DNA from 3 places in the Cupriavidus sp. 05N39 genome. Region 1 is predicted to be linked to each of the others. Evidence: predicted binding sites of a transcription regulator. Region 1 holds the regulator's gene; each other region holds the start of a gene.

What was found. The regulator FNR, encoded in region 1, switches genes on or off when oxygen is low (the NO sensors DNR and NnrR bind a similar motif). The targets are predictions, from matches to a motif close to TTGATNNNNATCAA.
Region 2: the regulator FNR is predicted to act here: its motif matches at 813-826, upstream of AC1DN0_RS34115 (TraR/DksA family transcriptional regulator).
Region 3: the regulator FNR is predicted to act here: its motif matches at 1,133-1,146, upstream of AC1DN0_RS15405 (OmpW/AlkL family protein).

Annotation. Positions count from the first base shown of each region.
Region 1 covers NZ_JBFTNE010000129.1:1-2,264, reverse strand. Annotated here, with positions in the region: gene AC1DN0_RS36070 (sulfite exporter TauE/SafE family protein) at 1-718, opposite strand, end outside; gene fnr (fumarate/nitrate reduction transcriptional regulator Fnr) at 1,005-1,730, shown strand; gene AC1DN0_RS36060 (hypothetical protein) at 1,892-2,137, opposite strand.
Region 2 covers NZ_JBFTNE010000110.1:10,907-13,170, forward strand. Annotated here, with positions in the region: gene AC1DN0_RS34110 (bifunctional aminoglycoside phosphotransferase/ATP-binding protein) at 1-395, opposite strand, end outside; gene AC1DN0_RS34115 (TraR/DksA family transcriptional regulator) at 891-1,271, shown strand; gene AC1DN0_RS34120 (bifunctional acetate--CoA ligase family protein/GNAT family N-acetyltransferase) at 1,517-2,264, opposite strand, start outside.
Region 3 covers NZ_JBFTNE010000027.1:92,740-95,003, forward strand. Annotated here, with positions in the region: gene leuA (2-isopropylmalate synthase) at 1-850, shown strand, start outside; gene AC1DN0_RS15405 (OmpW/AlkL family protein) at 1,211-1,858, shown strand; gene AC1DN0_RS15410 (HD-GYP domain-containing protein) at 1,955-2,264, opposite strand, start outside.

The DNA of each region.
Region 1 (2,264 bases):
GCAAAAGCAGCGCGCGCGCCACCCCGACGACACCAAAGGCAGCCACTGCCAAACCGGCAAGGGTACGTACCGCCGGGCGGCGCGACCACTGCCTGAGGTAGCCGGACAGGCCCGAGATAACCAACAGGTTTGGCAAAGTGCCCAGTCCGAACACGGCCATCACCAGCGCACCCGAAGGGGCGTTCCCGGCCAGCAGCGCCATCGCCAGGGCGCCATAGACCATGCCGCATGGTACCAGCCCCCAGGCCAGCCCCATGCCGTAGCGGCGCAGCAGCCGCCCCTGTGGCAGGCCCAAGGGCGCCAGGCGCACGCCCACGGCGGCAAGAAAACGGAGCAAACCGCCAGCGCCGCGCGCGGCAAACCGCTCCAGCCAGCCAGCCCCCACGGCGCGCCCACGCAACATCCATAATCCCGACATCACCAGCATCATGCTGCCGATTCCGAACAGCCAGCGCTGCAGCGGCAAGTACTGGGCCTTCCACACACCGGCGCCCAGGGTACCCAGCAAGGCGCCCAACAGCGCATACATGCTCAGCCGCCCGGCATGCATCACCAGGAGTTCGAGCAGCCAGTGGCCTGGCCGGCGCAGGATGGTGGCCGGCACACGGGCCGTGCCGCCTTGCTCGGCCGCAAGCGCAATGCCGCCACACATGGCCGCGCAATGCACACCACCTAGCAAAGCCAGGGTAAAAACGCTGAAGAGCACGCCTACGGTCAACTTCTCCTCCCAATCACATCGCCTGGCGCGGTAAAATGCGCCCTACGCGCCCCCGCGACTCCAAGAGGCGCTATCAACATGAAGCCCAGCGCCCGCGCACATCCGCGCAATCGCAAATCATGACGACGGGCACGGCAGGCGGCGCCACGCAGATGGCAGGCCCCGCCAGACCCGCGCCAGGCTAATGTGGATAGCGCTTCCAACCGACAGCTCTCAACGTCAAGCTTTCAACTCAATGCGCCTGCCACACGCGCTTGAGTGATTGCGCTAAACCGACAGGCCCCAATTGCTAACATCCATTCCCATTACCGAGATGTCGCCCCGCTGCTCCACTTGCTCGCTGGGACAGCTCTGCCTGCCCGTCGGCATGTCGCAGCAGGACCTCGAAAAAATGGATTCGCTGGTGCAGGAGCGCGTGCGCGTACGCAAGGGCGAGACCCTGTACCGCCTCGGCGATCCGCTCACCGCCGTCTATGCGATCCGCTTCGGCACGCTCAAAACCCACCTGACGATGGAAGATGGCCGCTCGCAGATCACGGGCTTCCACCTCCCCGGCGAAGTCGTCGGGCTCGACGGCCTTGGCGAAATGCAGCACGCGTCCGACGCCACCGCCCTTGAGGATACCGAAGTTTGCGTGGTGCGCTTCGGCGACCTCCAGTCGCTGTCCGGTGCGCTCCCGTCGTTGCAACATCAGTTCATGCGGCTGATGAGCAAGGAAATCTCGCAGGACCAGGTGATGCTGATCACGCTGGGCTCGATGCGCGCCGAAGAGCGGCTTGCCGCCTTCCTGATCAACCTTTCGGAGCGCCTTTCCGCGCGCGGCTATTCGGCCTCCGAGTTCGTGCTGCGCATGAGCCGCGAGGAGATCGGCAGCTACCTCGGGCTCAAGCTCGAAACCGTCAGCCGCCTGTTCTCCCGTTTTGCGGAAGCCGGGCTGATCCAGATCCGCCAGCGGCACGTCAAGCTGGTCGACATGACAGGCATCAAGCAGATCATCAACAAGTCCTGCTAGTCCGGCAGGCATCGACCGGCCGCGCGGAGTTTCCCGGCTCCCGCGGCATTGGCAGCCGCCTTGCCTTCCTTGCGTGGTGCCAATACCACGTCGCGCCGGCCTGGTCACGACACTCCTGCTCCGCCGCCCCCTGCCCCGCGGCGCGAAGACGCGCATCGCGCTCACTCCAGTTCGTCTGTCTCCGCCAGCCGCGTGGGCATGGTGTAAAGCGTCAGGCCGCTCGACAACGAACAAAGCACCCACGCGACCAGGAAGCCCACGGTGTAAACCGCCTCCCGCGACGCCTCGACCGGCTGTCCGAAGAAGCGCAGATCGCCGGGATCGACCATCGAAAACACCAGGGCGGTCGTCAGCCCGGCTACCAGGAAGCCGGGCCATAGCACCCACATCAGCCAGCGCAGTCTCATGGTCACCTCGCCTGCGCCGTGGCCGGCTCAGCCTGCCGCCCGATACCCGTCTTCTCGACCACCAACCCGTGCCGCGATACGCCATCGACAACGGGCGGGTCCGGGTGCGTCATGGCCKGCCAGATCG
Region 2 (2,264 bases), on a different contig from region 1:
ATATGGAGACCGGTCAGCCGATTTGTCTCCGCCATGGCGGAAAGCAGGTCTCGCTGCCGGAAGCGGCGCATTTTCACCGCAAACTCCAGCGCCTCGCCAGTACCTTCCACGCGGACATCGCGCTGGCATGGCCCCGCCACGACCGGTACCACGCCGAGATAGAGCGCCGCCGCCATCCTGCGATTCAATTCCACTTCGGCCTCGCAATCCACTTTACGCGCGGCCAGCGTGGAGAAATCGACGAAGTCGAGGTGCACAGGCTTGCGCACCTTGTAAGCAAAGGAGCCGGCCAGGAAGACTTGCGAAATGTGCGTCTCGATGAGGCTGACTTTGTCTACYGGGTGCGGGTAGGCCGCGGGGCACATCAGGGCTTGCGTGAGTACCGCCGAATCCATGCTGGGATCTCCCTGGGTAGCTGTCTCCCTGTTTGCACTCTGGACAGGTCATGCTTCCATGCTATGCGGGCCACCGGAAGCTAGCTTGACGGGGATCAAGCCGGGCGGCGGCTACCCGCCTATATTGAAGCGGCACAGGGGTCTGGCGCGCAACGCTGCGGATGCTTCATGCCGGCAGCCGCTGCGCCGGCGACGGGAGAGCGGCAATGCGGATGAAACGTTCCGATGAGGGCTTGGGCAGCGGCGCCGCGCGTTTGCGCGGCCTCGCGGTTTGCCTTGCGGCCATCCTTTGCGCGGGCTGCGCGGCAGGATCCGAATGGTGGCGGCCGCCCAAGCCCAGGGCCGGCGCCATGGTCCCTGCCGCCCCCGGCGTTATCCGGGATGCCGCTGGGGGCGACAAGATCCGCATCACGACATTTGATCTGGCGCAAGCCGCTGGCCCGGCGTCATTGCATCATTGAGTGGACTCGCCTCGACGCGCACCGGGAGTGCACCATGTCCGAATTGACCAAAGAGCAACTCTCCAGCCTGGTTGCCTTGCTGGACGGCATCGAGCAAAGGATCCGCGGCCAGATGGATGCGGTGGCCGTGACCCGCACTGTGTCCGCGGGCGCCGAGCCGGGCGGCAACGCCGAACTTGCCGGGCAGACCGCTGGGGAGCGCATGGACGATGCGATGACCGAGCACTACCGCATGGAACTGGCCGACATTGCAGCGGCGCGGGCGCGCATCGGCAAGCTGCGCTACGGCGCGTGCCAGGACTGCGGCGAGCCCATTCCCTTTCCGCGCCTGCAAGCGTACCCCACCGCCAGGCGCTGCACGCCATGCCAGCGCAAGCAGGAGCACATGTTCGGGGCGCCGGGCGGCAGGCGATGAACCTCGCCGGTTTTTCCCGCGTCCGGACCCGCCAAGGGGTGTCCGCAAGGTGAGTCCGCAATACAGCCGCTGCAATGGCGGCGGCGAAATAGTGGCTTGCTCGCTCCGATTCTGGCAGGTAGATCACACCAATGGCGCGCTGTAGCAAGGGCGCGCGCACTTCGGCCGCGCTAGAAGGGTTCGGCGATCACGACGGCTTGCGCATTCTGCTCGCCAAAGGAGCCGGCCATGGCGGGGCGGACCGGTCATGGCGCATTGGCCGCGGATGGCTCCGTCAGCAAAAGGCGGAGTTCCACGCCGTCGCTGGCCGGCCGGTCGCCGCGCAGAACGTGGATGCCGCTGCTTTCGGCGAGCCGGAGCATCGCCGTATTGGTCGCCAGCGTGGTCCCGACCAGTTCCCGCGTGCCGTGTGCGCGGCAATAGGCCACCATCTTGCGCAGCAGCAGGCCGCCGATGCCCTGGCGCTTGCAGTCGGAGCGCACCGTCACGGCGAACTCGGCACGCAGGTTGTCGGGGTCGGCCACGGCCCTTACTTCGCCCAGGATGGCCTTCGGCCCGCTGCCTGCCGGACTGACGGCGACGAACGCCATCTCGCGTGCGTAGTCGATCTGGGTCATGCGTGCGAGCTGGGTGTGCGGCGGCTGCCGGATCATGCAAAAAAAACGCATGCGGATATCCTCCGGCGCCAGGGCGGCGAAAAATGCCTGGTAAGCGGGCTCGTCTTCGGGGTGCACCGGGCGCAGCAGCAATGGTGCGCCGTGCCATGTCACCGTTTCCTCAAGCGCTTTGGGATAGGGGCGGATGGCAAGGCGGGCGGCCCCAGGCTGCATGGCGGGGGCCACGCCGATTCGCGCGTCCAGCGCCAGCACGCCGGCGCCATCGGCCAGCAGCGGATTGATATCGAGCTCAACGATTTCCGGCAGGTCGCACAGCAGTTGCGACAGTTGCATCAGGACCTGGTACAGGGCGTCGTGCCGGATTGGCGGCTGGTCC
Region 3 (2,264 bases), on a different contig from region 1:
GGTCACGCTGGCGCTGAATCTCTACACGCAGGGCGTGGACCCTGCGCTCGATTTTTCCGATATCGACGAAGTGCGCCACTGCGTGGAGCATTGCAACCAGCTCCCGGTGCATCCGCGGCACCCCTATGTGGGCGACCTCGTCTTCACCGCGTTCTCGGGCTCGCACCAGGACGCGATCCGCAAAGGCTTCGCCCAGCAAAAGCCTGACGAGATCTGGGAAGTGCCCTACCTGCCGATCGACCCGGCCGACCTTGGCCGCAGCTACGACGCGGTGATCCGCGTCAACAGCCAGTCCGGCAAGGGCGGCATGGCCTACCTGCTGGAACAGGTGCATGGCATCTATATGCCGCGGCGCCTGCAGATCGAGTTCAGCCGCGCGGTGCAGGCAATGACCGACGAAAGCGGGCTCGAAGCCAGCGCCGACGACCTCTACGGCTTGTTCCAGCGCGAGTATCTCGAACACGCCGCGCCGTTGCGCTATGTGGGCCACCAGATGGTGTCCGATAGCGAAGGCCAGGTGGAGATCGAAGTGGCATTGCTGCGCGACGGCGAGTCCGTCAGCGTGCGCGGCCGGGGTAACGGCCCGATCGATGCGTTCGTCGGCGCCTTCGCCGGCGCGCTCGATGCGCCGGTACGTGTGATGGATTACCACGAGCACGCGCTGTCGTCCGGCGCTAATGCCGCCGCGGCTTGCTATGTGGAAGTGCGTGTTGGCGATTCCGCCACCGGCTTCGGCGCCGGCATCGATGCCAATATTGTCACGGCGTCGCTCAAGGCTGTGGTGTCCGGCGTGAACCGCCACCTGCGCGCCACCAGTCAGTCGCAACGCGAGGAAGCCCTGGCCGGCTGAGGTCCACCGAGGAAAAACCGGTGTGCCCCGCCCCCACGGGGCACACCCGGAAAGACGCCCTTGGCGGGACGCCCACGACATGCTCGTTGCTTGACTGTGTGCACAGCGTAAGGGGCGCCGGTGCCGGTTGCCACGAATATTTGCGCATGTCCTTAGAACCCCGGAGCGCGATTGGAAATGCGAAAGTCCGGCGGCTTGCCCACGATCCCGCCTGACAACCAGACAGCGGCTGTGGCGACGCTGCGACGCACATGCACACGCGCGCCGCCGATGCAGTGCTTCTTGCTTTCGGTCAAGGCTTGGCTGGGAACCCTACGCCACACTGAGCGTGAAGTTTCCCTACTACACGAGCCAACCATCATGAAGAAGCGTCTGTCCACCCGCCTTTCCACAACCGTTGTTGCTGCCATCGCCCTGCTCGGCAGCGTTGCCGCGGCGCCCGCCATGGCAGCGTCCGACGAAACCCAGGGCAACTGGATGGTGCGCCTGCGCGCCACCTATCTGGACATGGCCGACAAGTCGGACCCGATCGGCGGCGTTGGCGCATCGGACCGCATCACCGTCAACAACAAGTGGATCCCGGAACTCGACGTCACCTACTTCTTCACACCACACATCGCCGCGGAACTGGTGCTGACCGTGCCGCAGAAGCAGAACGTCTACCTCGATGGCAACAAGATCGGTTCCTTCACCCACCTGCCGCCGACGCTGCTGGTGCAATATCACTTCATCCCCAACGGTACCTTCCGCCCCTATGTGGGCGCGGGCCTGAACTTCACGCGGATCTGGGGCGCCGACATTGCCAACAACTCGCTATCGCTCGACAGCTGGAGCGTGGCGCCTGCCTTGCAGATCGGCATGGACTACAAGCTCACCAAGAACTGGTTCCTCAATGCCGACATCAAGAAGGTGTGGCTGTCGAGCGACGTCAAGGCGGCCGGCGTCAAGGTCTCGAACGTGAGCCTGGATCCGTGGCTGTTCAGCATGGGTGTGGGCTACCGCTTCTAAACACCTCGAACACATCGAACACATCGAGCCCTTCGGACGCCTCGGACGCCTCGGACGCTTTAACCGGGCTTCCAGGCGCGCGCGGCAGATCCCCCGTCAGGCCCTCGCCTGACGGGGGATCTGCCGCAATGCATCGCGATTCAAGCCGTAGAAGCGCGCGACCACGGCCATCTCGGAGCCGGCGCTGAGCAGCGCTTGCGCCGACCGCCGGCGGTGCAAGACCTGCGGGATGTTGGCGAGGAAGACGCTCGTCACCTCCGGGTCGAATTGCGTGCCTGACCCAGCCGAGACGATGGATAGCGCATCGTCGTCCGTCATGCAGGGGCGATAGCAACGCGCCTCGGTCATCGCGTCAAAGGCATCGGCAACCGCCACGATGCGAGCTGCCAGCGGGATCTCCTGGCCG